Regions from separate parts of the Pantoea eucrina genome, predicted to be linked through region 1. Evidence: predicted binding sites of a transcription regulator. Region 1 holds the regulator's gene; each other region holds the start of a gene.
What was found. The regulator Fur, encoded in region 1, represses iron uptake genes when iron is present. The targets are predictions, from matches to a motif close to ATAATAATGAGAACNACTATCAA.
Positions count from the first base shown of each region.

Region 2: a site for Fur is predicted at 6,697-6,719, ahead of exbB (tol-pal system-associated acyl-CoA thioesterase). Genes of this name have one in related genera too.
Region 3: a site for Fur is predicted at 2,972-2,994, ahead of fhuA (ferrichrome porin FhuA). Genes of this name have one in related genera too.

Region 1 is NZ_CP083448.1:964,521-974,957, reverse strand. It holds gene phrB (deoxyribodipyrimidine photo-lyase) at 1-1,426, opposite strand, end outside; gene LAC65_RS04540 (YbgA family protein) at 1,439-2,395, opposite strand; gene LAC65_RS04535 (YbfA family protein) at 2,544-2,744, opposite strand; gene kdpE (two-component system response regulator KdpE) at 2,982-3,656, shown strand; gene pgm (phosphoglucomutase (alpha-D-glucose-1,6-bisphosphate-dependent)) at 3,696-5,336, opposite strand; gene seqA (replication initiation negative regulator SeqA) at 5,362-5,904, opposite strand; gene ybfF (esterase) at 6,148-6,912, shown strand; gene ybfE (LexA regulated protein) at 7,071-7,346, shown strand; gene fldA (flavodoxin FldA) at 7,484-8,014, shown strand; gene fur (ferric iron uptake transcriptional regulator) at 8,371-8,817, shown strand; gene LAC65_RS04495 (hypothetical protein) at 8,879-9,274, opposite strand; gene glnS (glutamine--tRNA ligase) at 9,510-10,437, opposite strand, start outside.
Region 2 is NZ_CP083448.1:2,838,757-2,849,193, reverse strand. It holds gene parC (DNA topoisomerase IV subunit A) at 1-313, shown strand, start outside; gene LAC65_RS13485 (1-acylglycerol-3-phosphate O-acyltransferase) at 352-1,089, shown strand; gene ftsP (cell division protein FtsP) at 1,195-2,622, shown strand; gene dkgA (2,5-didehydrogluconate reductase DkgA) at 2,669-3,496, opposite strand; gene LAC65_RS13470 (AraC family transcriptional regulator) at 3,689-4,606, shown strand; gene LAC65_RS13465 (DedA family protein) at 4,610-5,272, opposite strand; gene metC (cystathionine beta-lyase) at 5,370-6,560, opposite strand; gene exbB (tol-pal system-associated acyl-CoA thioesterase) at 6,807-7,535, shown strand; gene exbD (TonB system transport protein ExbD) at 7,541-7,963, shown strand; gene tcuC (MFS transporter) at 8,166-9,488, shown strand; gene LAC65_RS13440 (Csu type fimbrial protein) at 9,528-10,437, opposite strand, start outside.
Region 3 is NZ_CP083448.1:616,365-626,801, reverse strand. It holds gene fhuC (Fe3+-hydroxamate ABC transporter ATP-binding protein FhuC) at 1-697, opposite strand, end outside; gene fhuA (ferrichrome porin FhuA) at 741-2,936, opposite strand; gene mrcB (bifunctional glycosyl transferase/transpeptidase) at 3,147-5,690, opposite strand; gene hrpB (ATP-dependent helicase HrpB) at 5,788-8,265, opposite strand; gene thpR (RNA 2',3'-cyclic phosphodiesterase) at 8,302-8,832, shown strand; gene sfsA (DNA/RNA nuclease SfsA) at 8,842-9,561, shown strand; gene dksA (RNA polymerase-binding protein DksA) at 9,802-10,257, shown strand; gene gluQRS (tRNA glutamyl-Q(34) synthetase GluQRS) at 10,343-10,437, shown strand, end outside.

The DNA.
Region 1 (10,437 bases):
AGGCCGCGCCGCGTGCGCGTTCAAAGGCGTCTAATGTCTTTTTGCGTGCCGCCTTATGTTCCACGATTGGCAGGGGATAATCGAGTTTCTTGTTATTTTTCTTCGCCCAGACGTGCGGCTGATGAATATCGCTGTCGGGCACATCTTTCAGCTCCGGCAGCCACTGCCGGATAAATGCGCCCTGCTTATCGAACCGTTCACCCTGGGTTGTCGGGTTGAAGATACGGAAATAGGGAACGGGATCGGTGCCGGTAGAGGCTGCCCACTGCCAGCCGCCGTTGTTAGCAGCGAAATCACCGTCAATCAGCTGTTCCATAAAGTAACGCTCGCCCTGCCGCCAGTCGATAAGCAGATCTTTTACCAGAAAGCTGGCGGTGATCATGCGCAGCCGGTTGTGCATCCAGCCAATGCTGTTCATCTGGCGCATACCTGCATCAACGATGGGATAGCCGGTTTTGCCCGCTTTCCAGGCATCAAAATGGGCGCTGTCTTTCTGCCAGCTGACGTGATGGGTCCAGTCGATAAACGGCTGATGTTTACAGAGCGCCGGATAGGCCACGATCAGATGGCGATAGAATTCCCGCCAGATCAGCTCACTGATCCAGGTAAAGGCTTTTCCTCCTTTCAGCGCATCAGCATGCTCTTTCACAATCCGATGCAGACACTGCCGGGGTGAGAGTACGCCGGTTGAGAGATAGGCTGACAGCTGGCTGGTCCCGTCGCTGGCAGGTGTATCGCGCTCTAAGGGATAATCCAGTACCGGCTGTCTGGCGAAGGCGCGCAGGCGTTTTAACGCCGCCTGTTCGCCGGCCGGAAACAGCTTTTCATCGGGTTTTTCAGTCGGATAATCAAATGCGGGGATCTTTTTCAGGCTGTTCAGCGGCGCATCACCGCGCGCGGCAGGAGCGCTATGGCACTCTGGCATCCCCTGCTGCAGCCGTTTTACAAACGCTTTGCTGAACGGCGTGAAGACTTTGAACGTCGTATTATTGCCGGTCTGCACGCTACCCGGCGGCAGCAGCAGGCTGTCATCAAATCCCTGACATGTAATACCCTGCTCATCCAGCTGTTTTTCGACGGCAGCGTCGCGCTCGCGCTCGTTAATTTCATACTGATAGTTGTAAAACAGCGCATCCACCCGATGCGTTTTGCAGAAGTCGCTCAGGTAATTAACCGAAGCAGCAAAATCATCGCACTGATGAAAATGCAGCGGAATGCCGCGTTCCGCCAGCGCCTGCTGCAGCTCACACAGGTTCTGATGAATAAAGGTCGCCTGTTTTGCTGACATGCTGTGCTGCCGCCACTGTTTCGGCGTGGCGATAAACAGCGCCATGACGTCAGCCTTTTTATCATGACACGCTGCAGCCAGCGCGCTGTTATCGTTAATACGCAGATCGTTGCGCAGCCAGAGCAGGTGTGTGGTCATGGGGCCTTGTCCTTATTGTCCGTAACGCAGGCGCAGTGCTTCCGGGTAGGGATCGAAATAGCGCTGCTGCGCCAGCCAGGGATGCGGATACTCAGCCATGTAGTGTTTCAGCATAGTAATAGGGGCCAGCAGCGGCTGAACGCCACAGCGATAGCGATCGATCAGCTGCGCCAGTTCCTGACGCTGAGGAGAGCTGAGTTTTGGCCGGAAATAGCCCTGTACATGCATCAGCACATTAGTATGATTGCGGCGCGATGCGCGATGCGACATTAGCTGCATCAGCCGGTTACGGTACTCAAACGCATACTCTTCCAGCGACGCCCATTTATCCATAGCGGCCACAAAGCGTCCCAGTTCGCGATAGGCATCCTGCGCGTGCGACAGCAGCAGCAGTTTGTACCGGCTGTGAAAGGCGATCAGTTTGTGCCGCGTCAGTCCGCTGCGCCACATTTCGTTGAACTCATGCAGCGCAAATACGCGCCCGGTGAAGTTTTCGCGCAGAACCGGATCGTGCAGGCGGCCATCCTCTTCCAGCGGCAGCCAGGGCATCTCCTGCTGTAAAAAAGAGGTAAAGATGCCGATGCCCGATTTGCGATTATTGTTTGTGGCAGGATCGTAAACGCGCACCCGCTCCAGACCGCAGCTGGGTGATTTGGCGCAGAGAATATAGCCGCAAAGATGGTGCAGCGATTTGACGCGCTCCGCTGACCAGCTGCGCATTTCGCTGGTGACTTCCTGATTGTCATCTTTGCTGAAACAGATATGGATCTGATCGTCGCCTTGCTTCACCAGCCTCAATGCCGGACGCGGTGTGGGCAGGCCGATAGCCATCTCAGGACAGACGGGCTCGTAGCGCACAAATTGCGCGAGTTCGTCCGTTGCAAAGGCAAAACGCTTGTGGCCGCCATCAAATCGGACGCTATCCCCGAGCAGGCAGGCACTGATGCCGACAGGAATTTTCTCGCTCATACTTGTACAACCTCCAGAATCTTGTAGAGGTTTAAGTGTAGCGCAAATGACGATGAATGGCAGGATGTAGCAGGCGCTATAAGGAAAATTTTGTCAAAAAAAGCGGCCGCTTCGGGTAAAAGCGTCCGCCTCAGTCAGAAAAACTCTGTTACCAGTAAATACCGCCAGCGATTTCGGACTGCGCCAGCCATACCGGCTGGGTACTGGTTTTGCACCAGATGCGGTGCAGGTAGCTATAAAAACGCGCACGATCGCGGCGGAATAGCATAAAAGGAAGCGCCGCAACGCCTGCAATCAGCACCAGCGTGCGCCGTATAACGATTTTTGGCAGTGAATAGCGTTTATCCATTGCGTTCCTCCTGAGCAATCTGTTGTAAAGTGTGATCTGCCGCAAATATTACTCCTGGCTGCTCACTTTTGCTACTCATCAGACCACTTATTCTGAACTTTTTTTGACCATTTTTCCGCTTCAAAGAATGGCGTTACAACAGTGTGAATAACGGGTTATTTTATTGGGGTAAATCGCTGCGCGGACGCCGCTGCGGTTTATTGCTAAAGTAGAGAAAACCGTGTCGCAGGAGCCCACGTGACAACCATTTTGATTGTGGAAGATGAAAAAGAGATCCGCCGTTTTGTACGCCTGGCGTTAGAGAGCGAAGGCGTAAAAATTGTCGAAGCTGAACAGCTGCAGCGTGGTCTGATTGAAGCGGCAACGCGCAAGCCCGATCTGGCGATCCTCGATCTCGGCCTGCCTGACGGTGATGGCATCGCGTTTATTCGTGAAGTACGCCAGTGGAGCACTATGCCGGTTATTGTGCTTTCAGCCCGCAGTGACGAGCAGGATAAGATCGCAGCGCTGGACGCGGGTGCGGATGATTATCTGACAAAACCGTTTGGCATTGGCGAACTGCTGGCCAGGGTGCGGGTGGCTTTACGTCGTCATCAGGGCAGTCAGCCCGATGCGCGCGTGCTGTTTGGTGAAGTCTGCGTTGACCTTGCTGCACGCCGTATCACCCGCAGCGGTCAGGAAGTGCATCTGACGCCAACCGAGTTTCGCCTGCTCAGTCTGCTGCTGAATAACGCCGGCAAGGTGCTGACGCAGCGCCAGCTGCTGAATCAGGTCTGGGGCCCCAATGCGGTGGAACACAGCCACTATCTGCGCATCTATATGGGCCACCTGCGTCAGAAGCTCGAAGAAAACCCGACGCAGCCTGCTCACCTGCTGACGGAAACCGGTATCGGCTACCGTTTTATGCCATAAAAAAAGGCCGCAGCAGCGGCCCTTTTCACGGTATCACCCTCAGGCGTTCTTCAGAACTTCGCTGACAATTTCCACCGCTTCTTTCTCAATCAGCTCGCGATGCTCAGCGCCAAGGAAGCTTTCGCAGTAAATCTTGTAAGCATCTTCAGTGCCGGACGGACGCGCGGCAAACCAGCCGTTCTCCGTCATGACTTTCAGTCCGCCAATAGATGCGCCGTTACCCGGAGCAGCCGTCAGGCGTGCGGTAATCGGATCGCCCGCCAGCGTATCAGCGCTGACCATCTCTGGTGACAGCTTTGACAGCGCGGCTTTCTGTGCCGAGGTCGCAGACGCCTGCAGACGATTGTAGCTTGGCGCACCAAAGCGCTCCGCCAGCTCATCATAGTGCTGCTGCGGATTTTTACCGGTCACCGCCGTGATTTCAGCGGCCAGCAGGCAGAGAATAATGCCATCTTTATCCGTTGACCAGGCTGAACCATCAAAACGCAGGAAGGAAGCCCCCGCGCTCTCTTCGCCGCCAAAGCCAAAGCTGCCGTCGAACAGGCCATCAACGAACCACTTAAAGCCCACCGGTACTTCTACCAGCTTGCGCCCGATATCATTAACCACGCGGTCGATCATCGCACTGGAGACCAGCGTTTTGCCCACGGCAACATCACTACCCCACTGCGGACGATGCTGGAAAAGATAGTTGATAGCGACGGCCAGGTAGTGGTTTGGATTCATCAGGCCAGCTGGCGTGACAATACCGTGACGGTCATAATCGGGATCGTTGCCGAAGGCCAGATCAAACTTGTCTTTATACGCCAGCAGACCCGCCATCGCGCACTCTGATGAACAGTCCATGCGCACCACGCCATCTTTATCCAGATGCATGAAGCGGAAGGTCTGGTCGATAGCGTCATTAACGATGGTCAGATCGAGGTTGTAATGCTCAGCGATACGCTGCCAGTAAGCCATACCTGAGCCGCCAAGCGGATCTACGCCAATTTTCAGTCCCGCTTTCTGAATCGCCGGGAAGTCGATAACCTGCGCCAGTCCTTCAACATAAGGCTGAATCAGATCCTGCTCAACAATGTGGCCGCTCTGCCACGCCTGATCCAGCGGCAGACGTTTCACATCCTGCAGACCGCCTTTGATCAACTGGTTAGCGCGATCTTCCACCACTTTTGTGACGTTGGTATCAGCCGGCCCACCGTTTGGCGGATTGTATTTAATGCCGCCATCTTCCGGTGGATTGTGTGAAGGGGTGATCACAATGCCGTCAGCCTGCGCGCCGCCGCGTTTGTTATGCTCCAGAATAGCATTGGAGATAGCGGGCGTTGGCGTGTAGCCGTTATCCTGCTGCACGATGACATCCACACCGTTCGCCGCCAGCACTTCCAGTACTGACAGAATAGCGGGCTCAGAGAGCGCGTGCGTATCTTTGCCCACGTAGCATGGACCCGTAATACCGTTCTTTTTGCGCTCTTCGGCGATCGCCTGTGCGATAGCCAGAATGTGCTCTTCATTGAAGCTGTGACGTCCCGCGCTGCCGCGGTGGCCAGATGTGCCAAATTTCACCGCATGGTCCGGGTTAGCCGCATCCGGCTTCAGGACGTAATACTGCGAGGTTAATTGTGCAACGTTAATCAAATCGCTCTGCTGGGCAGGCTGCCCGGCACGGGGGTGATTGGCCATTGGCGCTTCTCCCTGACGCTTCAGTTTAAATGGTGCCGCAAACTTTCTCTGTCAGCTCCGGAGGGAACTGCATAGCCAGCATGATGTGCTCCACCATGCTGCATTTACGGCCTGTATTGGTGTTTGTGATGACCCAGTAAGGTGTACCTGGCACATGCTTAGGTTTGGTATGCGTGCCATTTTGCAGCAGCGTATGCTCATCACCGGCAAAATAGACGCGCGTACGTCCCTGCAGCGATGCGGTAGCATCGGCAAATGCATCAGGATCGAGACGATAGAGCGTTGACAAAATCAGCATAAAGCGGTTAACCGCTTTTTTCTGCTCGGCATACTCATCTGACAGCATCAGCTCGCGCATGGCACGCACGCGGTCCTGCGGACGCGCTTCAGGCTCTGCTGCTGCTGTCGCCTCTTTTACCGGGGCCGTTACTGCTGGCGCTGCTGCAGCGCGCGAGCTGGCGGTAAATTTCAGCATGCGACGCAGTATGTCTGAGGCGCTTTCACCGATGTGCTGCGTGTGGCTGGCAATATAACGGTAGAGTTCTTCGTCAACTTCAATCGTTTTCATCTTATTCCGTACGAGTCTGGCAACTAGCAGAATCCCGCATTCTGCAACGCCCTTACCGGTAGCGGGCACGCAGAGAGCCTGGGATCTGACATATTGATTATAAAGTTAAATCCGCAATAGCTGATAGCGCTGGCAACGTTTACGGGCAAAAGTCAGAATATGCCCTAATACCTGGCGACCGCCACCCGGACAGGTAGAATCATGATACCCTAACCCACGCTCTCAACTGTAAGAACTTTAGCCATGATTTTGAATGCCCGTCTGCAAACTGCACAATCTGATTCTCACAGCGCACCGGTTTTGCTTATCCATGGCCTGTTCGGCAGCCTGGATAACCTTGGCGGGCTGGCGCGTGGCGTAGCCGATGCGCGTACTACGCTGCAGGTGGATGTGCGCAACCACGGTTTATCGGCGCGCAGCAACAGCATGAGCTATGCTGCAATGGCGCAGGATATGGTTGATACACTGGATGCGCAGCAGATCACGCAGGTTGATGTGATTGGCCACTCGATGGGGGGCAAAATCGCTATGGCACTGAGTGCGCTGGCGCCTGAACGCGTTGGCAAGCTGGTGCTGATTGATATCGCTCCCGTTGACTATCAGACGCGCCGGCACGATGAGATCTTTGCGGCGATTCGCGCGGTATCCGCCGCCGGCGTGACGCGCCGCAGTGAAGCCGCAGCGGTGATGCGACAGTTTATCCCTGAAGAGGGGATCATTCAGTTTATCCTGAAGTCCTTTGCTGAAGGAGAATGGCGGTTCAACGTGCCGGTATTATGGGATAACTACGCGACGATATCGGGCTGGGAACCTATTCCCGCCTCGGCTCATCCGGCGCTGTTTATTCGCGGCGGCGACTCTCCTTATCTGGATAATCACTATCGGGCCGCGCTGCTGGCCCAGTTTCCTGAGGCGCGGGCGCAGGTCATTGCCGGTGCCGGGCACTGGGTGCATGCAGAGAAGCCTGATGCCGTGTTACGTGCCGTGCGGCGCTTTTTTACGCTCTGAAAGCAAAAGCTTACTGCGCTATGTTTAAGATTGGCGTCACGTCTGACGCTGGAGTATGATGTCGCGCTAAAATTTTGCCACGGTGGTCAGACACTGTGGCTGGCCGATAATGTGTTTAATCGCGCGGCGCCGTTCGCGCCCACTCAGTTTCGCAAATCATGGCAAAAGAACAGACAGACCGTACCACGCTTGATCTCTTTGCAGACGAGCGACGACCGGGCCGCCCGAAAACCAGCCCGCTGTCGCGCGATGAGCAGCTGCGCATTAATAAGCGCAATCAGCTTAAACGCGATAAGGTTCGTGGGCTACGGCGCGTGGAGCTCAAAATGTCCGGCGAAGCGGTTGACGCGCTCAATACGCTGGCTGAGCAGCAAAATATCAGCCGCAGCGAGCTGATTGAGCAGATGCTGCTGACGCAGCTCAAACTCATATAATTTATGCAGACCGCACACTGGAACACAAACTCTGCGCTTTGCGCGTTCCGCGCTTTTTCAGGGTCTGCTATCATTCGCTTATCTGTATAGTCTGTTGACTTACTCTCACATTCAGGATTTAAGAGGCTACCTAACCCATGGCAATCGTAGGCATTTTCTTCGGCAGCGATACCGGCAACACTGAAAACATTGCAAAGATGATCCAGAAACAACTGGGTAAAGATGTCGCCGAAGTGCATGACATTGCTAAGAGCACGAAAGAAGATCTGGAAGCGTTTGATATTCTGCTGCTGGGTATTCCTACCTGGTATTATGGTGAGGCGCAGTGCGACTGGGATGACTTTTTCCCGACGCTGGAAGAGATTGACTTCAATGGCAAGCTGGTTGCGCTGTTTGGCTGTGGCGACCAGGAAGATTATGCCGAGTACTTCTGCGATGCGCTGGGTACGATTCGCGACATTATTGAGCCAAATGGCGCAATCATCGTGGGCCACTGGCCTGTTGAAGGTTACCACTTTGAAGCCTCTAAAGGTCTGGCCGATGAGAAGCATTTCCTCGGGCTCGCCATCGATGAAGATCGTCAGCCAGAGCTGACGAATGCGCGCGTCGAGGGCTGGGTGAAGCAGATTTTTGATGAGCTGCAGCTTAAAGAAATTATTGAGGCATAATGTGTTGCCGTTACCCGATGCAGGCACGGTTAACATCGGGTAACGGAATTGCCTATAAAAATAATAGCTACGCTTTTTTAACTTTTCCCTGCAATTCTGTAGAATACCCGCAACGGTTAACGGCTTATTCCTCTGTCAGCAGGCTGAGGCTGAGTGAACTGAGAACCCAGCACTGTATAATCCCGCCGGCGACAGCAAGAGCGTTACTCCCGCCTCTGGTGATTTCTTTAGCATTTGCCTGGTTTCTATTCGCCTGCCCCGGTTCTATAATGAGACGCAAATGAGAATGCGCGTTAACCACACATTCAAGGCTGTTAAGCCGCAAATGACTAGCAAAGTAACAGGACAATATCCGCATGACTGACAACAATTCCGCATTGAAAAAGGCTGGCCTGAAAGTCACGCTGCCCAGATTAAAGATTCTGGAAGTGCTTCAGGAACCCCAGTGCCATCACGTCAGTGCGGAAGATTTGTACAAACGCCTGATCGATATGGGCGAAGAGATTGGTCTGGCCACGGTATATCGCGTTCTGAACCAGTTTGACGACGCGGGCATTGTAACCCGTCATAACTTCGAAGGCGGCAAGTCCGTTTTTGAATTAACGCAGCAGCAGCATCACGATCATCTTATCTGCCTGGACTGCGGTAAAGTGATTGAGTTCAGCGATGAGTCGATCGAAACGCGCCAGCGCGAAATCGCGACCCGCCACGGCATTAAGCTTACTAACCATAGCCTCTATCTGTATGGTCACTGCGAAGTGGGTGACTGCCGGGAAGATGAAACGCTGCATAACGATAAATAACGTCAGCTACGCTGCAAAATAAAAAAACCGGTGCAGGCACCGGTTTTTTTGTTGCTGCAGTTCAGGCGACCAGTGTCTCCTGCAGATAGCGCCAGCGCGGATTTTCCGTTGTGCAGTCCAGCACCGCCAGCGAAATACGGCTGTGGCTCTCGCCGTTCAGTATCTGCAGTTCGCGATACTGAATGGTGACCTCTTTTTGCTGCTCAGAAATGATTGCATGTTCGCTGGTCGCGATGCGCATTCCTTCACGCTGTCCGCACAGGCGGCGAAAAAGATCTTCAACGTCATTCAGATTCAGCTGTCTGCCCTGTGGCGTAACCATCCGGAAATCAGGATGGAAATGCGACAGCAGCAGCCCCATGGTATCGTTGCTGACATCCGCATGATTAAAAATACGTTCAATGAGCTGATGTAAAACCACAACGCTATGTTTGGCTTCCTGAGCGAGGCTTGTCATTATTTTTCCCTTTTTGCTAGCCACAGACCAAGTCCGGAGTGCGCATAGCCTACCTGAAAAAAAGGATTTAACACGGTCAAATGCGTTAATTTTTTTAAAGTCAGACAAGTCGTAAACCCGCATACCAGCTCGATTTTATTTAACGCAGAATAAATGGTTGCCGGGGAGCAAAAGAGGATAATAAAAAAGGGCGAATACTCGCCCTTATATAATTTTATGATGCCGGAAGCGGTTATTATTCGCTGCCGATCTTCGCCCAGGTATCACGCAGGCCTACCGTGCGGTTAAATACCAGCGCTGATGGCTGCGAGTAGACGCTGTCCGCGCAGAAGTAGCCCTCACGCTCGAACTGGTATGGCGAGGTTGCTGCCGCTTCGCGCAGTCCTGGCTCCACAAAGCCCTGCTTGATCTGCAGCGAGTCCGGATTCAGAGTCGCGAGGAAATCCTCTGCCGCGCCCGGGTTAGGCACGCTGAACAGACGATCATAGAGGCGGAACTCAGCGGGCAGCGCATGAATTGCGGAGACCCAGTGGATCACCCCTTTTACTTTGCGGCCATCAGCCGGGTCTTTGCTCAGCGTATCCACATCGCAGGTTGCATAGATGCAGGTGATGTTGCCCGCCTCATCTTTTGCCACGCGCTCAGCGCGAATCACATAAGCGTTACGCAGGCGCACTTCTTTACCCAGTACCAGACGCTTATACTGCTTGTTAGCTTCTTCACGGAAATCTGCGCGATCGATCCACACTTCGCGGCTGAAAGGCACGTCGCGCGTTCCCATCTCCGGCCGGTTAGGATGGTTTGGCATGGTGATGATCTCATCATGCCCGGCAGGCAGGTTTTCAATCACGACTTTAAGCGGGTCGAGCACGGCCATAGCACGCGGCGCATTTTCGTTGAGGTCGTCACGAATGCATGACTCCAGCGAAGCCATCTCAACGATATTGTCCTGTTTGGTGATACCGATGCGGCGGCAGAACTCACGAATTGATGCCGCGCTGTAACCACGACGGCGCAGGCCTGAAACGGTCAGCATGCGCGGATCGTCCCAGCCTTCAACCCGCTTCTCGCTCACCAGCTGCGTCAGCTTGCGCTTCGACATCACCGCATATTCCAGATTCAGGCGCGAAAATTCATACTGCCGCGGATGCACCGGAATCGTG
Region 2 (10,437 bases), 1.5 Mb from region 1:
GGGCAGAATGCTGATGTTCCCGGTGGCTGACCTGCCGCAAATGTCTAAAGGCAAAGGCAATAAAATTATCTCAATTCCTGCCGCAGATGCTGCCTCCGGTGCCGACCGGCTGCAGTGGCTACTGATTCTGACGCCGGGCAGCACTCTTACCCTCTATGTGGGTAAACGTAAGCTGATCCTGCGCGATGAAGATCTGCAGAAAGTGCGTGCCGATCGCGGCCGTCGCGGCAGCGTATCACGCGGCCTGCAGCGTATTGACAGCGTTGAAGTCAACGCGCCGGCACGCCCTAAGCGTGACGCAAGTGCAGAGTAATCGGGTTATCTGCGAAGGAGTACTTTTTTGAGGACGCTATGTTACTAATTTTACGCGCGATAATTATTATCATCTATTCCGTACTGGTCTGTGTCTTCGGCAGCATCTGGTGCCTGTTTTCGCCGCGCAACCCGCGCCATGTCGCGACGTTTGGCCATCTTTTTGGCCGGCTCTCCGGAGTGCTGGGCGTTAAAGTTGAGCTGCGTAAGCCTCCTGAGGCGGCGAATTACGGTAATGCTATCTATATTGCAAACCATCAGAACAACTATGACATGATCACGGCGGCGAAAATCGTACAGCCGACCACCGTTACCGTGGGCAAAAAGAGCCTGTTGTGGATCCCGTTTTTCGGGCAGCTCTACTGGCTGACAGGCAACCTGCTGATCGATCGCGACAACCGTGCGAAAGCGCACGGTACTATCGGAGAGATCGTCGGGCAATTTAAAAAGAAGCGTATCTCGTTCTGGATGTTTCCGGAAGGCACGCGCAGCCGCGGACGCGGCCTGCTGCCGTTTAAGACCGGCGCGTTTCACGCTGCCGTCGCCGCTGGCGTACCCATTATCCCGATCGTCGTCTCTAATACGCATGGCAAAATTAATATGAATCGCTGGAAGAATGGCCTGGTGATTGTAGAGATGCTGCCACCGGTCGATACCGCACAGTTTGAGACCACCTCTGTGCGTAAGCTGGCGACCCACTGCCGTGAAATAATGTCTGCTAAGCTGGAAGAGTTAAACGCAGAAGTCGCCGAACGCGAAAAAAACGGTAAAATCTGAGCCTCATTCGGGGGCGGTGGATATCGCCCCTGCGCATCACAGCAAAATTAACAACAACAACATGGACACGGCGTTTTACGCCCCGCTCAAAAGGTCTGAAGTTTTATGTCTTGCAGCAGACGTCATTTTATTCAGCTTTCTGCCGGCGTTGCGCTGGCCTCATCGGCATTGCCTTTTTCAGCCCGCGCCGCTGCTCCGGCTGGCGATGTCCCGCTGCCGGTCCCGCCGCTGATTGAATCCCGCCGCGGACAGCCGCTGTTTCTGACGCTGCAGCGCAGCCACTGGTCGTTTACGGGCAGCGGCAGCAAAGTTCCGGTCTGGGGCATTAACGGCCTCTATCTGGGGCCGACGGTGCGGGTTTACAGCGGTGATGACGTTAAGCTTATCTACAGCAACCGGCTTAATGAGCCGGTGGCGATGACGGTCAGCGGCCTGCAGGTGCCGGGCGCGCTGATGGGCGGGGCGCCGCGCATGATGTCAGCGGGTGCTGACTGGTCGCCGGTGCTGCCCATTCGGCAGGGGGCGGCGACGCTGTGGTATCACGCCAGCACGCCGAATCATATGGCCCCACACGTCTATAACGGCCTGGCGGGAATGTGGCTGATTGAAGATGAGGTCAGCAAATCGCTGCCGCTGCCTAAGCACTACGGCGTGGATGATTTTCCACTGGTGATTCAGGATAAGCGCCTCGATAACTTCGCCACCCCGGTCTATAACCCGCCATCAGAGGGCGGGTTTCTTGGTGATACGCTGCTGGTTAACGGCGTGCAGAATCCCTATGTGGATGTTTCCCGCGGCTGGGTGCGCCTGCGCCTGCTGAACGCCGCCAATGCGCGCCGCTTTGACCTGCGTTTTTCAGACGGTCGCCCTTTTACCGTTATTGCCAGCGATCAGGGGTTCCTGCCTTCGCCGGTCGCGGTGCAGACGCTCTCTCTGGCGCCAGGCGAACGGCGTGAGGTGCTGGTGGATATGTCGCAGGGGGATGAAGTGTCAATCACGGCGGGCACGGCGGCAGGGATTATGGATCGCCTGCGCGGCCTGTTTGAACCCTCATCCATTCTGACCAACACGCTGGTGCTGACGCTGCGCCCGACCGGGCTGCTGCCGCTGGTCACCGATAACCTGCCGATGCGACTGCTGGCCGATCAGATCCTCGACGGCGTGGCGGTGCGGACGCGCGAATTTCGTATTGGCGACAGCGTACCGGGCATTAACGGCGCGCTGTGGGATATGAACCGCATCGATACCACAACGCAGCAGGGAACGTTTGAGCGCTGGATTATTCACGCCGATCGCCCGCAGTCGCTGCATATTCAGGGCGTCATGTTCCTTATCAAAAGCGTCAACGGCGCGCAGTCGATGGGCGAAGATCGCGGCTGGAAAGATACCGTCTGGGTTGACGGCAGTGTGGAACTGCTGGTGAGTTTTCCGCAAAGCGCCAGCGATCACTTCCCGTTTGTCTATTATAGCCAGACGCTGGAACTGGCCGATCGCGGTACGGCAGGGCAGATGGTCGTCAATCCGCTCTCCTGAAGAAGAAAAAGGCCGCCGTGAGGGCGGCCGCAATTGTCGTGCTTCTCTAGCCGTTAAACGTCTCCGGGTCGGGACCCAGACGCTGGCCCTTATCCAGTTTGGTGATTTCACTGATCTCACTTTTCTCCAGCCGGAAATCGAAGACGTTAAAGTTCTCCTCAATGCGTGCCGGCGTCACGGATTTCGGGATCACCACCAGGCCGCTGTCGAGATGCCAGCGGATCACAATCTGCGCCGCGCTCTTGCCATACTTTTTCGCCAGCGTGCGGATAATCGCCTGATCGAACACGCCTTCGCCGCCCTGCGCCAGCGGGCTCCAGGACTCAGTCTGAATCTGATGCAGTGCGTTCCAGGCGTGCAGCGTACGCTGCTGCAGCATCGGATGTAGCTCAATCTGATTCACGACGGGCGTCACGCCGGTTTCATCAATCAGGCGTTTCAGGTGGGCCTCATGGAAGTTGCAGACGCCGATGCTTTTGGTCAGACCCTGCTGCTGCAGCTCAATCATCTTCTCCCATGCCGCAACGTAGTGATCTTTTTCCGGGCAGGGCCAGTGCATCAGGTAGAGATCAACGCTGTCGAGCTGCAGTTTCTCCAGGCTGGTCTCCATCGCCTGCTGCACATTTTGCTGGTCATCATTCCACAGCTTGGTGGTGACGAAGATATCGTCGCGCGCTACCGGCGTATCCTTCAGCGCCCTGCCAATCGCCTCTTCATTTTTATAGGCGGCAGCGGTATCGATAGAGCGATAGCCCACTTCCAGCGCTTTCAGTACGGCGGTATGCGCCTCTTCCTGACTTGCCTGCCAGACACCGAGGCCAAGCTGCGGCATCATATTGCCGTCGCGCAGTTTGATAATAGGTTGATCTGCCATAGGGGCTCCTTTTTCATTGCGATCGCTGAATGGAAAACTGTGTGCTTAAGTCTAGACAACAAACGTGCAGTGCGGATCGCTCTGCCAGAGCGGACTCTGACCCTTTTCTGCAAAAATCTTGCCTGATCCTCCAGGGAAGTAGAGCTTTGTGCAGCGTTGCGGCACACTGAGTTTTTTATCCGGAAAGCAGCCATGTCCCATGACGCCCTGTGTCGCCAGCTTGCCCGCCGGGTTGTCGCGCTAATGTGCGACCCGCAAAAACCGCACTGTGCAGTGAAAAATGTCCGGCTCATTTACGCCAGCGAAACGCTGCCGCGTACGCCGATGATGTATCAGCCCGGCATTGTGATCCTGTTTCAGGGACGCAAAACCGGCTATCTCGGCAGCACGGTCTTTCACTATGACGCCAGTAAATATCTGATGCTGACGGTGCCGCTGCCGGTTGAGTGCGAAACGGAAGCCACGCCCGATGCGCCGCTGGCGGGCATGTGTCTGAGCGTGGATACCGCTTCGCTGCAGGATCTGCTGCTGGATATCGGTGACGATGAGCAGTTTCAGCCCGCGGTGCAGACCTCGGGTATTCATTCTGCCTGGCTGAGCGAAGAGATGCTGTGTGCCGCAGAGCGGCTGCTGGATGTGATGAGCCATCCGCGCGATGCACGGGTGCTTGGCCCGCAGCTGGTACGGGAAATCCTTTATTATGTGCTCACCGGTCCGATTGGCGGGGCGCTGCTGTCGCTGGTTAACCGGCAGACGCAGTTCAGTCAGATTGCGCGCGCGCTGCGGCGGATAGAAACGCACTTTGCCGGCAGCCTGAGCGTTGAGACGCTGGCGGCCGAGGTCAACATGAGCGTGTCCGCTTTTCACCACAACTTTAAGGCGGTAACGCAGACGTCCCCGCTGCAGTACCTCAAACGCTATCGTCTGCATCAGGCGCGGCTGATGATGCTGCAGGATGGCGTAAAGGCGAGTACAGCCGCGCTGCGGGTAGGGTATGAGAGTCCGTCACAGTTTTCCCGGGAGTTCAAACGGCTGTTTGGCACAACGCCGGGTGAAGAGGTCAGCCGCGCGCGTCAAACGGTGCAGACGCTGCCGTTTGACGCGGCGTGATAATTAAGAGGTTTTCTGACGGCGTTTTTTCCAGATCACCACAATGCTGCCGGCCAGCCCGGTAAACAGCAGCACCAGCGGCAGGATCATCAGAATAGCCATAACCTGATCTTCATGCCGCTTGATAAACGGCACCTGGCTGATGCCGTAGCCCATCGTAACGACAATGCCGACCCACAACACGCCGCTTAACCAGTTAAACAGCTGAAAACGGCTGTTACGCAGTCCGGAGATACCCGCCATGGTAGGCAGCAGCGTGCGCACAAACGCCAGGAAACGGCCCACCAGCAGCGCCATCAGGCCGTGGCGGTTAAACAGATGCCAGGCGCGCTGATGGTACTGCGCGGGCAGATGCATCAGCCAGCTTTTGACCAGCTTTGTATTGCCCAGCCAGCGCCCCTGCAGATAGCTCAGCCAGCAGCCGAGGCTGGCGGCAGTGGTCAGGATCACCATGGTCGGCACAAAGTCCATTACGCCTTTAGCAATCATGGCGCCCGCCAGCAGCAGCAGGCTGTCACCCGGCAGAAACGACGCCGGCAGCAAGCCATTTTCCAGAAACAGCGTCAGAAACATCACGCCGTAGACGATCCATACGACATCCGGATTGGCCAGCGCAGCAAAATCCTGATGCCAGAGCGCCTGGACAATCTCATGTAAAACACCCATCTGCTATCCCGTCGAGTTACAAGGCTTTTATAGTAGCCCTCCGCAGCCGCCGGCGCGTTGATCTGACACGGCGAGCCACGGATGGTTAAAGGTTGGTTTAATTCGTTAAGCGGTCAAAACCCGCCTGCAGATCGGCCAGCAGGTCGCTGACGTGCTCCAGACCGATATGCAGACGTATCAGCGTGCCCGTAAAGTCGACGCCGCCTGCCGGGCGAATCGCCGCCAGCTCTTCGGGCTGGCTGGCCAGAATCAGCGACTCATAACCGCCCCACGAATAGGCCATGCTGAAATGATGGAAGCGATCGAGATAATTTGCCAGCTGCTGCGCATCCAGCCGCTCATGCAGCACAAATGAAAACAGGCCGCTGCTGCCGCTGAAGTCGCGCTGCCAGAAACGGTGTCCCGGGCTCTGCGCCAGCGCCGGATGATTGACCCGCGCCACTTCAGGCCGGCCAGTCAGCCACTCCGCCACCTGCAGCGCGCTCTCTTCGTGCTGGCGCAGGCGGGTGCCTAAGGTGCGCAGACCGCGGCTCGCCATATAGGCCGTATCCGCATCGACCATCTGCCCCATCAGGTAAGAGTTCTCACGCAGCTGCGGCCAGCAGCGGGCGTTGGCCACCGCGGTGCCAATCATGGCGTCGCTGTGACCAATGATATATTTGGTGCCGGCCTGGATAGAGATATCAATCCCGAACGACAGCGCGTTAAACAGCACGCCCGCCGCCCAGGTGTTGTCCAGCATGATAATCGCCTCGGGCGCTTTGGCACGTACGGCGGCAACAATCGCCGGGATATCCTGCACTTCCATCGTCACCGACGCCGGCGACTCAAGAAACACCACGCGGGTATTGGGCTGCACCAGTTCACCGATCTCACTGCCAGTGCAGTGATTAAACCAGGTGGTGGTGACCTGCATTTTGGTGAGGATTTTGCTGCAGAAATCCTGCGTCGGTTCGTAGACCGCTCCGCTCATCAGCACGTGATCGCCCGCTTCAACAAACGCCAGAATGGCGTTGGCAACGGCGGCTGCGCCGCAGGGATAGAGTGCACAGCCTGCGCCACCTTCCAGTTCGCTCATCGCATCCTGCAGCGAAAAGTGCGTAAGCGTGCCGCGACGGCCATAAAAGAGTTCGCCTTCAGCCCGCCCGGCGGTGGCGCGCTGTTTATCCGCGACGGTATCAAAAACCAGGGATGAGGCGCGCTGTATTACGCTGTTCACCGCGCCCTGCGTATAACGTTTATTACGTCCTGCGCTCACCAGCGCGGTATCCAGTTTTTTCGTAGCCATCACTGCCTGTCCTGACCCATCTTACAAAGCATTCACGTTACCACGAATCAGGGGAGGGGTTGAGCCTGTTTACCGATTATCAGAGTGGCACCAGCCCGGTGGCGAAGGCACAGCAGCAGCAGGCGCTGCTTTGTAAATAGTAATGAGAACGACTATCACTTAGATCCTTTTTTTTGCTATGATCGTCTCTTCAGTCGTGAACTCTACAACAGAATCTGGAGATGCAGCGTGGTAGCCAGTGATTTAATGCAGACAGACCTCTCCGTCTGGGGGATGTACCAGCATGCCGACATCGTGGTTAAAATTGTCATGATTGGCCTGTTACTGGCATCCGTCGTGACCTGGGCCATCTTTTTTGGCAAATATGCTGAACTGAGCGCCGCGAAACGTCGCCTGAAAAAAGAGCAGCAGGCGCTGGGCGCAGCACGCTCGCTGGCTGACGCTTACCGTACGGCAGAGAGCTTTAAAGCCAGCAGTCACAGTGCTGTACTGCTGGCCGATGCGCGCGAGGAGCTGACGCTGTCAGCGGGCACAGACGATCTGGCGGGCATCAAGGATCGCACCAGTTTTCGCCTTGAGCGTCGGGTAGGGGCGTTCGGTCGTCATGCCGGGCGCGGCAATGGTTTTCTGGCAACCATCGGTTCCGTGGCGCCTTTTATCGGCCTGTTCGGTACCGTATGGGGCATTATGAATAGCTTTATCGGCATCGCTAAAACGCAGACTACCAATCTTGCCGTGGTCGCGCCTGGCATTGCTGAAGCGCTGCTGGCGACAGCAGTCGGCCTGGTTGCCGCTATTCCTGCCGTGGTTATTTACAACGTTTTTGCGCGCATGATTGCCAGTTATAAAGCGTCGCTGGGTGACGTCGCAGCCCAGGTGCTGCTGCTGCAAAGCCGCGATCTCGATCTCGGCACGGCGCACGTCGCGGCGGAAACCAGCCGTCCGGCCGCTACGCATAAGCTGCGCGCAGGATAATCATTATGGCGATGCGTTTAAACGATGAGGCCGCTGGCGACAGCGAAATGCATGAGATTAACGTCACGCCGTTTATCGACGTTATGCTGGTGCTGCTGATTATCTTTATGGTGGCGGCACCACTGGCAACGGTGGATGTACGCGTTAACCTGCCAGCGTCCACCAGCGCACCGCAGCCGCGCCCGGAGAAGCCGGTCTATCTCTCAATCAAAGCGGATAAGCAGATCTATATCGGCAATGATGCGGTGACGAAAGAGACGCTGGTAAACGCGCTGACTGCGCAGACCGCGGGAGATAAGCAGACCACTATCTTCTTCCAGGCCGATCAGTCAGTGGACTATGCCACGCTGATGGCGGTGATGGACCAGCTGCGCGCGGCGGGCTATCTGAAGATTGGCCTGATGGGAATGGAAACGGCCGGCAAATAGCCAGACTGTTTTGACTCAGAGAAAGCCGCTGATAACAGCGGCTTTTTTTATACCTGCTTTCTGCAGAGCTGCTGTCAGGACCGCGCCGCATTGTTAATTTTCTGTTACCTTTTGTCAGTCTTTGTAAAGCACAATGGTGATTCAGATCACATTCATTCCTGGCTGAGCAGGCTACAACGGGTAAAAAACCAGGAAGGACAGTATGAGCAGCCAGTTATCTCTGCAAAAGCCTGCGCGCAGCGGGGCGAAAACCATCTTTAGCGTTACCAGCGGTAACTTCCTTGAGATGTATGATTTTATGGTCTTTGGCTACTACGCCACCGCCATCGCGAAAACCTTTTTTCCCGGCGACGATCCCTTTGCCTCTCTGATGCTGACGCTGATGACCTTCGGCGCCGGATTTCTTATGCGTCCGCTGGGCGCCATTGTGCTGGGTGCCTATATCGACCATCACGGCCGGCGCAAAGGCCTGCTGCTGACGCTGGGGCTGATGGCGATTGGCACACTGACCATTGCGCTGGTGCCGGGTTACGCCACGCTTGGCGCCGCGGCACCAATTTTGATCCTGCTCGGACGCCTGCTGCAGGGCTTCTCCGCGGGGGTAGAACTCGGCGGCGTCTCGGTCTATCTGGCAGAAGCTGCGCCCGAAGGGCGTAAAGGATTCTGGGTTAGCTGGCAGTCGGGCAGTCAGCAGGTGGCGGTGATCTTCGCCGCGCTGCTGGGACTGGGGCTGAATCATTTGCTGGCGAAAGAGGCCGTTACCGAATGGGGCTGGCGTATTCCGTTTGTGGTGGGCTGTATGATTGTGCCGTTTCTGTTCTGGATCCGCCGCATGCTGGAAGAGACAGAGGCGTTCAGCCAGCGTAAAACGCATCCTTCGATGCGCCAGATTGTACGGTCAGTCGGACAGAACTGGGCGCTGGTGCTGGCGGGCATGCTGATGGTGGTCACCACCACTGTTATGTTCTACATGATCACCGCTTTCACGCCGACCTTTGGCAAAACGGTGCTGATGATGAGCGATAAACAGAGCTTTCTGGTGACGCTGTTTGTCGGGATATCCAATCTGTTCTGGCTGCCGGTTATGGGTTCACTTTCCGATCGGGTCGGACGGCGGCCGCTGCTGATTATCTTTACCGTGCTGATGATCCTGACGGCCTGGCCGGTGCTGCACTGGCTCACCGGTTCCGCGAGCTTTGCGCATCTGGTCGAAGCGGAGCTGTGGCTCTCTTTTCTCTATGCCAGCTACAACGGTGCCATGGTGGTCTATCTGGCAGAGATTATGCCGGCAGAGGTGCGCGCATCCGGCTTTTCCCTGGCCTACAGCCTGGCGACCGCACTGTTTGGCGGCTTTACGCCAGCCATCTCCAGCTACCTTATTCATGCCACCGGCGATAAAGCGATGCCCGGCATCTGGCTCTCATTTGCTGCCGTCTGCGGACTGGCAGGCACACTGCTGATTGGCCGGATGGTGAGACAGTATCAGCAGCGCCACGCGGTAACGCCCGCCAGCGCCTCACTCTGATGCTTTTCCGGCCGCGCCCTGCGGCCGGCTCTCTCCCCGCTAAAACGCCACGTCCACCACCACGTTATCCGTGTAGTTTCCGGCTGCCGGCGTCGCCTGCGTCGTCAGTATCCGGGCCGTGTAGGTAAAGTTGCGCGTTACCGTATCGGGATTAAGCGAGGTTGACGTTGTGCTGCTCCAGCGATCGCTGCCGGAGGGTCCCCAGCGCGAGGTCGTGGCCGCGTCTTTATAAATGTCATAGGCCAGCCGGCTGGCACCGTTTGCCATCTGCCGCGCGGTGCCGCTGAAATTATTGCCGTTGCTCAGCCCGACGCTATAAGTGCTTCCTTTAGAGCAGACCACGCTGATGGTCTGCTGAACGGCAGAGAAGCTGCCCGCCAGCGGCGCGCTGCCAAAGTTGAGGTTCGGGGCGGTAATGGTGGTGCAGTCGTTGGTGACCACCAGCGTCACGGTCAGCGGCAGGGCGGTGCCGCTGCTGGCTTGCACGGTTCCCAGACAGATACCGGCCACGCCGGCGCTGGTACAGACGCTGTAGCTTACCGTCAGCGTCAGGGTGGTGGTGTATGTGCCTGCCGCAATCACCTGGCCCGGCACGGTGCGGAAATAGAGCGGGATAGTGAAGTTGAGGCTGTTGCCCAGCGCCAGCAGCGCCGAGGCGTTCCAGCGATAGCTGTTGCCCTGACGCAGCTCGGTGGCGCAGGCGCTGTCGACACAAAGCTGGATCGGAACGTTATCGCTGCCGCCGGCGCTCGCTTTCAGCGTGGCGCGGGTCCCGTTCAGGTAGCTGGCAGCGGTAAACGCATAGGCAATATAGTCGTTGCCCAGCAGATTAAGCGTGGCGGAGCCGCAGTTGACATTCGTATTGGCGGACGTGGGGATAACCTGGGATTGCACAGAAAAGGTGGTCTGGCTGCCAAAGCTGGCCGGCGAAGCGGAGAGCGGGCAGAGC
Region 3 (10,437 bases), 350 kb from region 1:
CCGCCGGTTCCCCTTCGGCGATAACCTCGCCCTGACGCAGCGCCACCAGCCTGTCGCAGTAGCGCGCCGCCATGTTGATATCGTGCAGCACGGCAATCACGGTGAGTCCGCGCTCGCGGCTCAGCCGCTGGATCAGCGCCAGCACCTCAACCTGATGCGCAATATCCAGCGCCGACGTCGGCTCATCCAGCAGCAGGCAGCGGCTATTTTGCGCCACCAGCATCGCCAGCCAGGCGCGCTGACGCTCGCCGCCGGAGAGGCTATCCACCAGACGGCCGGCAAAGGGTTTCAGCCCCACCAGCGCAATCGCCTCCTCAACCCGGTTGCGATCTTCCGCGCCGTAACGTCCCAGCGCACCGTGCCACGGATAGCGCCCCATCGCCGTCAGTTCGCGCACCGTCATGCCTTCTGCCGCAGGCAGCTGCTGAGGCAGATAGGCCACCTGACGTGCAAACGCTTTGCTGTTCCAGTGCGCCACCGGTTCGCCGTTCAGCAGCACTTCTCCTGCCGTCGCAGCATGATGGCGCCCCAGCATTTTCAGCAGGGTCGATTTTCCCGAGCCGTTATGGCCAATCAGTGCGGTCACTTTTCCCGGTGTAAACGTAAGCGACAGCGGATGCAGCAGCGTGCGCCCCGGCACGTGAAAGCTGGCACTATCCAGCGCAAAAGTGGTTTCGGCGTAGTGCGAATGCAGCATGGTACTCCCTGGCTAACGGGCGCAGCGCGCCCGGATATCAGTCTCAGAAACGGAAGGTAGCGGTACCCACGATACGGCGCTCAGCGCCCCAGTAGCAGGCGTAGTCGCGGTAGCAGCTGGCGACGTAGTCACGATTGAACAGATTGTTGACGTTGACGCCCACAGTCGAACCCGGCAGGCCGAAGCGACCCAGGTCGTACTTCAGCGCGGCGTCTACCGTGGTGTAAGCGGCGACATCGAAGTTCTGGTTCGCGTTGCTACCGCTGGCATACAATCCTTTGCTTTCACCGACGTAACGCACACCGGCACCGATAGTTACGCCCGATAGCGCCGTGTCATGGAAGGTGTAGTCGCCCCACAGCGATGCCATGTGCTTCGGCACCTGCACCGGCGTGCGGCCTTTCAGCAAGTTATCTTCGGTGTATTCCGCATCGGTATAAGAGTAAGCCGCCGTCAGGTTGATGCTGGCGTTCACCGCGGCTTTCGCTTCCAGCTCCACGCCGCGTGAACGGATTTCGCCGCTCTGCACGCTAAACTGCGGATTATCAGGATCGGCCGTCAGGTTTTTGGTTTTGGTGAGCTGATACACAGCGGCCGTCATAACAATCGGACGATCTTTCGGCACATATTTTACGCCTGCCTCATACTGCTTAGCGCGTGAAGGATCGAACGCCTGACCGTTCCCTGTCGCACCAGCATTCGGGATGAACGCTTCGCTATAGCTGAAGTAAGGTGCAATACCATTATCGAATACGTAGTTAACCCCGCCGCGCCAGGTAAATGCCTGATCATTCTGACGGTCTACGGAATTTTCCACCCGATCGGTAACGGAGTTCATCGCGTAATCGTAGCGGCCACCGAGTGTTAACACCCAGCGGTTCCATTCCATTTGATCCTGCGCATACAGGCCAGTCTGGCGCTGCTGATTTAAATGCTGATAAGGATTGGTATAAGGGGTATAGCTGTCATCACCATATTGCGGATTGAATGGGCTAAGACCACTGGCGACACCAAACTGACCATCAATGTCGTTACGGGTGCGCTGGAAATCAACGCCCAGCAGCAAGGTATGAGCTAAATCACCGGTAGCAAAGTTAGCCTGGGCCTGCGTATCAACCGCGAACTGGTTGAGTTTCTCTTTCGAGAATGCCGCATTACGGGTAATACGTTGATTATCAGGGTTATAACCGAAGCCATAAATGCTGCGGTAATCCGTACGCAGTTCGGCATAGCGCAGGTTCTGCCGCACCGTCCAGGTATCGCTGAAGCTATGCTCAACGCTGTACCCGACCATTTTGGTGTTGCGCGAAATCTTGTTGCTCTCTTCGCCTTCATCAAAATGGGTCGGCAGTTTGTAACTGCTGCCGTCCGGGCGGGTGATGCCCACCACCGTGCCTTCGCGCGGCAGCCAGCCGTAATAGCCGGTTTCCGGTTCATTCTGGAAGTAAGTCAGCAGGTCAAAACGCGTATTTTCGTCCGGACGCCAGCTGAATGAAGGCGCAATGGTGTAGCGCTTCTCTTTGTTCATCGCCTGCTGCGCATCAGCGCTGCGCGCGAGGCCGGTCAGACGATAGCTGTAGACGCCTGCGTCATCGAGCGCGCCGCCGAAATCGAAGCCGGTTGAGAACAGATTGTCATTGCCCATCTGGAACTGCACTTCATGCAGCGTCTCCTGCGTGGGGCGCTTGCTGACCAGCGCCACTACGCCGCCCGGATTACTTTTTCCATAGAGCACCGATACCGGGCCGCGCAGCAGCTCCGCACGCTCCAGGAACCAGGGATCGAGGGCGAATTCTGAGTAGTTGTCGCCCTGCAGTTTCAGGCCATCCAGATACTGATTGGTGTTGGTTTCGCTGAAGCCGCGAATTGAGAGTGCATCAATCACGTCCGAACTGCCGCGGTTACCGGTCAGTACGCCAGGGGTATAGTTGAATGCCCCTTTAACGCTGGTGACGGCATGCATCGCCATCTCTTCCTGCGTCACCACCGAAACCGACTGCGGGTTTTTTTCAATCGGCGTATCGGTTTTGGTGCCGGTGGCGCTCTGCTTCGCCGCAATGGTCGGGGCCGGGCCCCAGGCGCTCTCCTGTGCCACCGTGCCGGTATCGGCAGCGGTGACAACAACAGTCTCTTCTGCCAGCGCCTGCGCGCTCAGCGTACCCAGTGTTAACGCAATAAATAAAGCCAGCGGGCGACGAGGCGTCAGCTCCGGCCGGAAAAAAGTAGTTCGCGCACTCATGAAGGAGTCTCTCAACAGATGAACAATGCGGGCGAATGAAAACGATAATGATTATCAGACGCAAAGATTCTAGGCGAAGCTGCGCGCGATCTGCAAGATGTAATCTGCGCGATTGCCGCAATTACTGCCTGATTGCAGCATCGATTGATCGCGGATAAAAAACCGGAGGCAAAAAAAAGGGCGCCGGAGCGCCCTGTATGAAGGGATGACTTATTTACTGTCAAACATATCTTTGATCCAGCCCGCCACGCCGTCAGAATCCTTTTGCTCATTCTGCGACTGTTGCTGCTGTTGCTGTTGCTGCTCAGGCTGCTGCTGCTGTTGCTGCTGGAACACCTGCTGCTGCTCCATCTGCTGCTGGCAGAGTGCGGCCGGATCCAGCGTCCAGACCGGCAGTGAACGCCAGGTACTGCTGCCAGATCCGCAGACGAAATTACCCGCAGAATCAACGTTCATCTGCGTGATATCCTCCGGCGGCGTCAGGACCAGCGGCATCGGCGCCTGATTATCGAGATAGCGACGGTAAATCTGCATCGCACCGCTGGAGCCATAGAGTTTCGACGTCTGGTTGTTATCACGTCCGACCCAGGTAATCGCCACTTCTTTACCGTCAACACCGGCAAACCAGCTGTCGATCAGATCGTTGGTGGTCCCGGTTTTGCCCGCCAGGTGCGCTTTCGGATAGCGTGCGCCCAGAGCATGGGCGGTACCGCGTTCCGCCACCTGCTGCATGGTATAGAGCGTCAGATAGGCCGCCTGAGCAGGCTCCACGCGCTGCGCCTGCGGAAAGCTCTGGAACAGAACCGAGCTATCTTCAGCGATGACCGAACGCACCGCCGACAGGTCAGCACGGTTGCCGCCGCTGGCGATCGACTGGAACGCCTGCGCCACTTCCACCGGCGTCAGGTTCAGCGCGCCCAGCAGCATCGCCGGCACCGGATGTAGCTGATCTTTCGACACGCCCAGTTTATTCCAGGTATCCACTACCGCATCCAGCCCCAGCGTCATGCCCAGATTAACCGTTGGCACGTTCATGGAGTTAGTCAGCGCATCCACCAGCATCACCTTGCCGCTGAAGCGACGATCGTCGTTCATTGGCTTCCAGACGCTGCCGTTGGGCTGCTTCAGCGCAATCGGTTCATCCGCGATCCAGCTGTTCAGCCGGTAGCTGTTGGGCTGACTCAGCGCGGTCAGATAGGTAGCCGGTTTCGCCAGCGAGCCGATAGAGCGGCGCGCCTGCAGCGCGCGGTTATAGCCGGCAAACTGCGGATCGGAACCGCCAACCATAGCACGCACTTCACCGCTGAAGCGGTCTACCACCACCATGGCGGTTTCCAGATCTTTCAGCCCGCGCTGTTTCTTCAGCGTGGGGATCCCCTCTTCTACCGCCTTTTCAGCCGCGTCCTGTGAAACCGGATCGAGCGTGGTGAAAATTTTCACGCCCGAGAGATCTTTTACCTTGTCGCCCAGCTTCGCCTGCAGCTCATTACGCACCATCTGCATAAAGGCGGGCTGCGGGGTGATCACGCCGCCTTTTGGCTGTACGCCCAGCGGACGCGCCGAGAGCATGTCATACAGCTCCTGGTCAATCACCTGCTGCTGCTGCAGCAGACGCAGCACCAGATTACGTCGCTCCAGCGCCAGCTTTGGATTCCGCCACGGGTTGTAGAGCGAGGCGCCTTTTACCATTCCGACCAGCATCGCCTGCTGATCGAGGCTGAGCTCATCAACCGGACGCCCGAAATAGTAGAGGCTGGCCAGCGGGAAGCCGCGGATCTGATCGTTACCGGCCTGACCGAGATAGACCTCATTGAGGTAGAGCTCAAGGATGCGATCTTTGCTGTAACGCGCATCCATGATCACCGCCATATAGGCTTCACGCGCTTTACGCCATAGTGAGCGCTCATTGGTCAGGAACAGGTTTTTAACCAGCTGCTGCGTCAGCGTACTGCCGCCCTGTACCGCTTTTCCGGCGGTGATGTTGGCCAGAAATGCACGGCCGATCGAGTAAGGGCTGATCCCGTCATGCTCATAGAAGTGACGATCTTCGGTCGCGATCAGCGTATCGACCAGCAGATCCGGGAAGCCGGCACGCGGCACAAACAGACGCTGTTCGCCGTTAGGCGACTGCAGCATGGTGATCAGGCGCGGATCGAGACGGAAGAAACCGAAGTCGCGCCCGGTATCGAGATTTTTAATACCGGAGAGCTCATCGTTGCTGAAGGTCAGACGCGCGTTGATCTGTCCCTCTTTGCTGTCAGGAAAATCAAACGGCCGGCGCAGCAGATCGATGGTATTGCCCTTGACGCTGAACTCGCCCGGACGCGTAATGCGCGACACTTCGCGATACTGCGTACCTTCCAGCAGCGCAATCATCTCTTTCTTATCATAGGCCATGCCAGGCTCAAGGCTGACCATGCGCCCGTAGACGGCGGCAGGCAGCTGCCAGACTTTACCATCAATACGGCTGCGGATCTCAGAGTCGAGATAGACGCCCCAGGCCGCCATCACAACAACAACAACGAGGAAGAGCTTAATGAGCCAGCCTAACCAGCGGCGCTTGCCGCGCTGCGGGCCTTTACCCCTTCCTTTACTTTTCGGTGGCACCGGAGCGCTCTCCTCATAATCTTCATCAATATCAGTTTGCCCGATGTGGCCATCAGGCTCTTTGCGGTGCCCGCGCCGCGCGGTAGTGCGCGGCGGCTTTGGCGCTTTTCCTTTGCGCCCAATAGGTTCGCGATCGTTCCCAGACATACTCTCTTCTCTCCAGGCATAGCGGTAGCTGCGGCCGTTACTCTAACTGCTTTCTCCCGCGGCGCATGGCAGAACCCTCTGAATTCGATCCACAGGGTTACGGGGAAAACTTTTTGGTGCGCCTTGTTGGCAGGGCGCTGGCCGGATCGTCCGGCCATGGATGTTTGGGGTAGCGCCCTTTCATCTCTTTCTGCACCTCGGGGTACGCGCCGCGCCAGAACGCCGCCAGATCGCGGGTGATCTGCAGCGGACGATGCGCCGGTGACAGCAGCTCCAGCACCAGCGGCACGCGGCCCTCAGCGATAGCCGGATTCTGCGCCTCGCCAAACATCTCCTGCAGGCGAACGGCCAGCGCGGGCGGATTCTCTGCGTGATAGCGGATGGGCAGGCGGCTTCCGGTCGGCACAGTGTAGTGAGTTGGCAGCGCACTATCCAGCCGCTGACGTTGCGACCATGTCAGCAAATGTAATAATGCCCGGCTGAGGTTAATGCCCTGCAGCCCTTTCAGATCGCGCACGCCCGTCATCTCAGGCAGTAACCAGCTTTCCAGTGTATCAAGCAATGCCGTATCGTCCAGCGGCGGCCACCCCTCTTCCGGCAACCACTGCGTCGCGCACTGCAGGCGCAGGCGCAGCTGCTCCGCTTCCGGCGTCCAGCCCAGCACCGACAATCCCTTTTCGCGTATCCAGCGCAGCATGGCAGGATGCAGAATCTCAGCGTCTGGCCGCGCCTGAGGCTGCGCGCTGAGCACCAGCTCGCCCAGCAGTTCGCGTTTCCAGGCGCGCAGCGTGCCTCTCTCCTCATCCCATTCCACGTCAACCCGGCGGGTAATGAGCTGCGGCAGCGCTGCCCGCAGCGCCGTCAGGTCCACCGGCAGCGCCAGCAGCATGCGTGCGTCCGCCGCGCCCGCCCCCTGCAGCAGCGCGGGCGCAATCAGGGCGGGATAGCGACTAAGGCCGTGATCCTCATCCAGCATGGCGCCGAGACCGTTTGCCAACTGGTAGCGTGCGCTCTCGCCGCGCCGCTGCGCAATGCGGTCGGCAAAACCCGCCGCCAGCAGCAGCGGAATGCGATCGGCATCCACCCGTCCACCGCTGGCGTGCAGACGCTGCTGCCACTGCCGCGCCCGCCGCTGCCACTGCGGCTGGGGATGGTTCAGCGCGTCACGCAAATCGACGCTGCCGCCGCGCGGCGGATCTTCGAGAGTGGCCACCAGCAGCGCCGCGCTGGCAATGGCATCGCTCTCCTCCCCCGCCGCGCAGAGTATGGCCGCAAGACGCGGATCGCTGCCGAGCCGCGCCATTTTCCGGCCGGTGGCGTTAAGCCGTCCGGCGCTGTCCAGCGCGCCCAGCTGGTGCAGCAGCGCGTCCGCCGCCTGCAGGTTGCGGGCCGGCGGCAGGTCAAGCCACTGCAGCTGCGCTGCCGTGCTACAGCCCCACTGCAGCAGCTCCAGCCGCAGACCGGCGAGATCGCTGCTTAAGATCTCTGCATCACTCTGCGCCGGCGCGCGCAGCGCCTGCTCCTGTGCCAGCAGATGCAGGCAGATACCCGGCTCAAGCCGGCCGGCGCGCCCGGCGCGCTGCGTCATGGATGCCTGACTGATACGCTGCGTTTGCAGCCGGGTGACGCCGCTGCGGGCATCAAACTGCGCGACCCGCTCCAGCGCGCTATCGACCACCAGACGGATCCCCTCGATGGTCAGGCTGCTCTCCGCAATGTTCGTAGCGAGCACGACCTTCCGGCGGCCGGCGGCGGCCGGCAGAATGGCGCGCCGCTGCGCCTCCAGCGGCAGCGCACCGTAGAGCGGAGCCAGATCGATATCGTCCCCCACCCGTGCGCTCAGCTCCCGCCTGACACGCTCAATCTCCGCCACGCCCGGCAGAAACAGCAGCAGCGAGCCGTGCTCCTCGCGCAGCAGCTGGGCGACCTCGCGCGCCACCGCCTCCTCAAAACGCGTCTGCGGATTGAGGGTGGCATAGCGGCGCGCCACCGGATAGCTGCGTCCGGCCGATACAATGGCAGGCGCAGCGGGCAGCAGCGCCTGCAGACGCTGATTATCCAGCGTGGCGGACATCAGCAGCAGCTTCAGGTCATCGCGCAGCCCCTGCTGCACATCCAGTAGCAGCGCCAGCGCCAGATCGGCCTGCAGGCTGCGCTCATGAAACTCATCAAGGATCACCAGCGCTACGTCCTCCAGCATGGGATCGCGCTGCAGCATGCGCGTCAGGATCCCCTCGGTGACCACTTCGAGTCGGGTATGCGCACCGACGCAGCTCTCACCGCGCAGCCGGTAACCCACGGTGTCGCCCGGCTGCTCGCCAAGCTGCTCCGCCAGCCGCTGGGCCACATTGCGCGCCGCCAGACGACGCGGTTCCAGCATAATAATACGCCCCGGCAGCGACGCCTGCTGCAGCAGCTGCAGCGGCAGCCAGGTCGATTTTCCTGCGCCGGTAGGGGCCGCCAGCAGCACCTGGGGCGAACGCTCCAGCGCCGTCAGCAGCGCAGGCAATACCTCGCTGACCGGTAATTCACTCACGCTCTTCTCCTGCTCTGCCTGTGCTAATATGGCGCGCATTGTACACCACCCGGCGCAGATTACCGGAGCACGCTTATGACCACGCAACGCCTGTTTTTTGCTCTTGAACTGCCTGCTCCGCTTCAGCAGCAGCTGGTGCAGTGGCGGGCGGATAATTTTGCCGCTGAGGCCGGTACGCCGGTTGCAGCGGCCAACCTGCATCTGACGCTGGCGTTTCTGGGTGAGGTGAACCGCGAGACGCAGGAGAGCCTGCAACAGCTCGCCGCGCGTATTACCCAGCCCGCTTTTACGCTTGACCTGGATGATGCCGGACACTGGCCACGCCCCGGCGTAGTATGGCTCGGCTGCCGCCGCGCGCCGCGCGGACTGCTGCAGTTGGCGTCGCTGCTGCGCGCTCAGGCGGCACGACACGGCTGCGCGCAGAGCGCACAGCCTTTTCATCCGCACGTTACCCTGCTGCGCCACGCCACACAGCGCATTGTGCTGCCGCCGCGCGGGTTTCACTGGCAGATGGAAGCGACCCGGTTTGCGCTCTGTTCATCGCTCTTTTCCCGCGGCCGTACGCGCTACAAAACCGTGGCGCGCTGGCCGCTCACTTCAGCCTGAGGATCCACCATGCAGTTTACTCTGCCGCTTAAGCCGGCTCGTCTGGTGGCGCGCTACAAGCGCTTTCTGGCTGACATCGTGACGCCTGAGGGCGACCTGCTGACCATCCACTGCGCCAACACCGGCGCCATGACCGGCTGCGCCACGCCCGGCGACACGGTGTGGTACTCCACGTCAGCCAGCACGACGCGCAAATATCCGCACAGCTGGGAGCTGACAGAGACGCAGTCGGGCCACTGGATCTGCGTTAATACGCTGCGCGCTAACCAGCTGGTGCAGGAGGCGCTGCAGCAGCAGCATATTCCGGAATTATCCGGTTACACCCACTGCCGCAGCGAAGTGAAATATGGCACGGAAAAAAGCCGAATTGATTTCCTTCTGCAGGCAGAGGGCAGATCAAACTGCTATATTGAAGTCAAATCCGTCACCCTTTTACAGAATGGTAAAGGCTACTTTCCGGATGCGGTGACGGTCCGCGGACAGAAGCATCTGCGCGAACTCAGTGCAATCGCGGCAGAAGGTCATCGGGCCGTTTTGTTGTTTGCTGTTCTGCACACGGGGATTGAGGACGTTTCCCCGGCGCGCCATATCGACGCGCACTACGCAGAACTACTGGTACAGGCACAGCGCCGTGGCGTAGAAGTGTTTGCGTATCAGGCCACGCTTTCTCCTGAGCAGATGCAGCTCTCCCGACCGCTGCCGGTGGCAGCCTGCGCTGAGCTGTCATAATAGTGGCGATAAACTGTGTCAGGATGGAGCCGGAGGCGCGCTAAATACGCTTTTACTCACAGGCTTGTCAAGGTGTGTTCAGGAATAATTGCCAACCTTGATTGCTTCTGCTATTTATAGCGGCCTGTTTTTTTCCCTGATGGGAATCGATAAACCCAGAGCAGACAGGCCAGCCGTGCAGCAATCCTGCCGGGCAGTCTGAATCGCAACGGGTAGTGCGTGTTATCCAGGAGAAACAACATGCAAGAAGGGCAAAACCGTAAAACATCGTCCCTGAGTATCCTCGCCATCGCAGGTGTGGAGCCGTATCAGGAGAAACCGGGCGAAGAGTATATGAACGACGCCCAGTTAGGCCACTTCCGTAAGATTCTGGAAGCCTGGCGCAACCAACTCAGGGATGAAGTAGACCGTACTGTGTCACACATGCAGGACGAAGCTGCTAACTTCCCCGATCCGGTTGACCGAGCAGCGCAGGAAGAGGAGTTCAGCCTGGAACTGCGTAACCGCGATCGCGAGCGTAAGCTGATTAAGAAGATCGAGAAGACGCTGAAAAAAGTGGAAGATGACGACTTCGGCTACTGTGAATCCTGCGGTGTTGAAATCGGTATCCGCCGTCTGGAAGCGCGTCCGACTGCCGATCTTTGCATTGACTGCAAAACGCTGGCTGAGATCCGCGAGAAGCAGATGGCTGGCTGATGTCCATCCGCCTGTTCTCACCGCACAGCAGGGAAAATCAATCTTTCCCCGCCGTGCGGTGTATCTTCCAGTGACACCCTCTGCTATGTCCTCCTGTATTGGTCGCTTCGCCCCTTCGCCCTCCGGCGATCTTCATTTTGGTTCCCTGATTGCTGCACTCGGCAGTTATCTCAGCGCGCG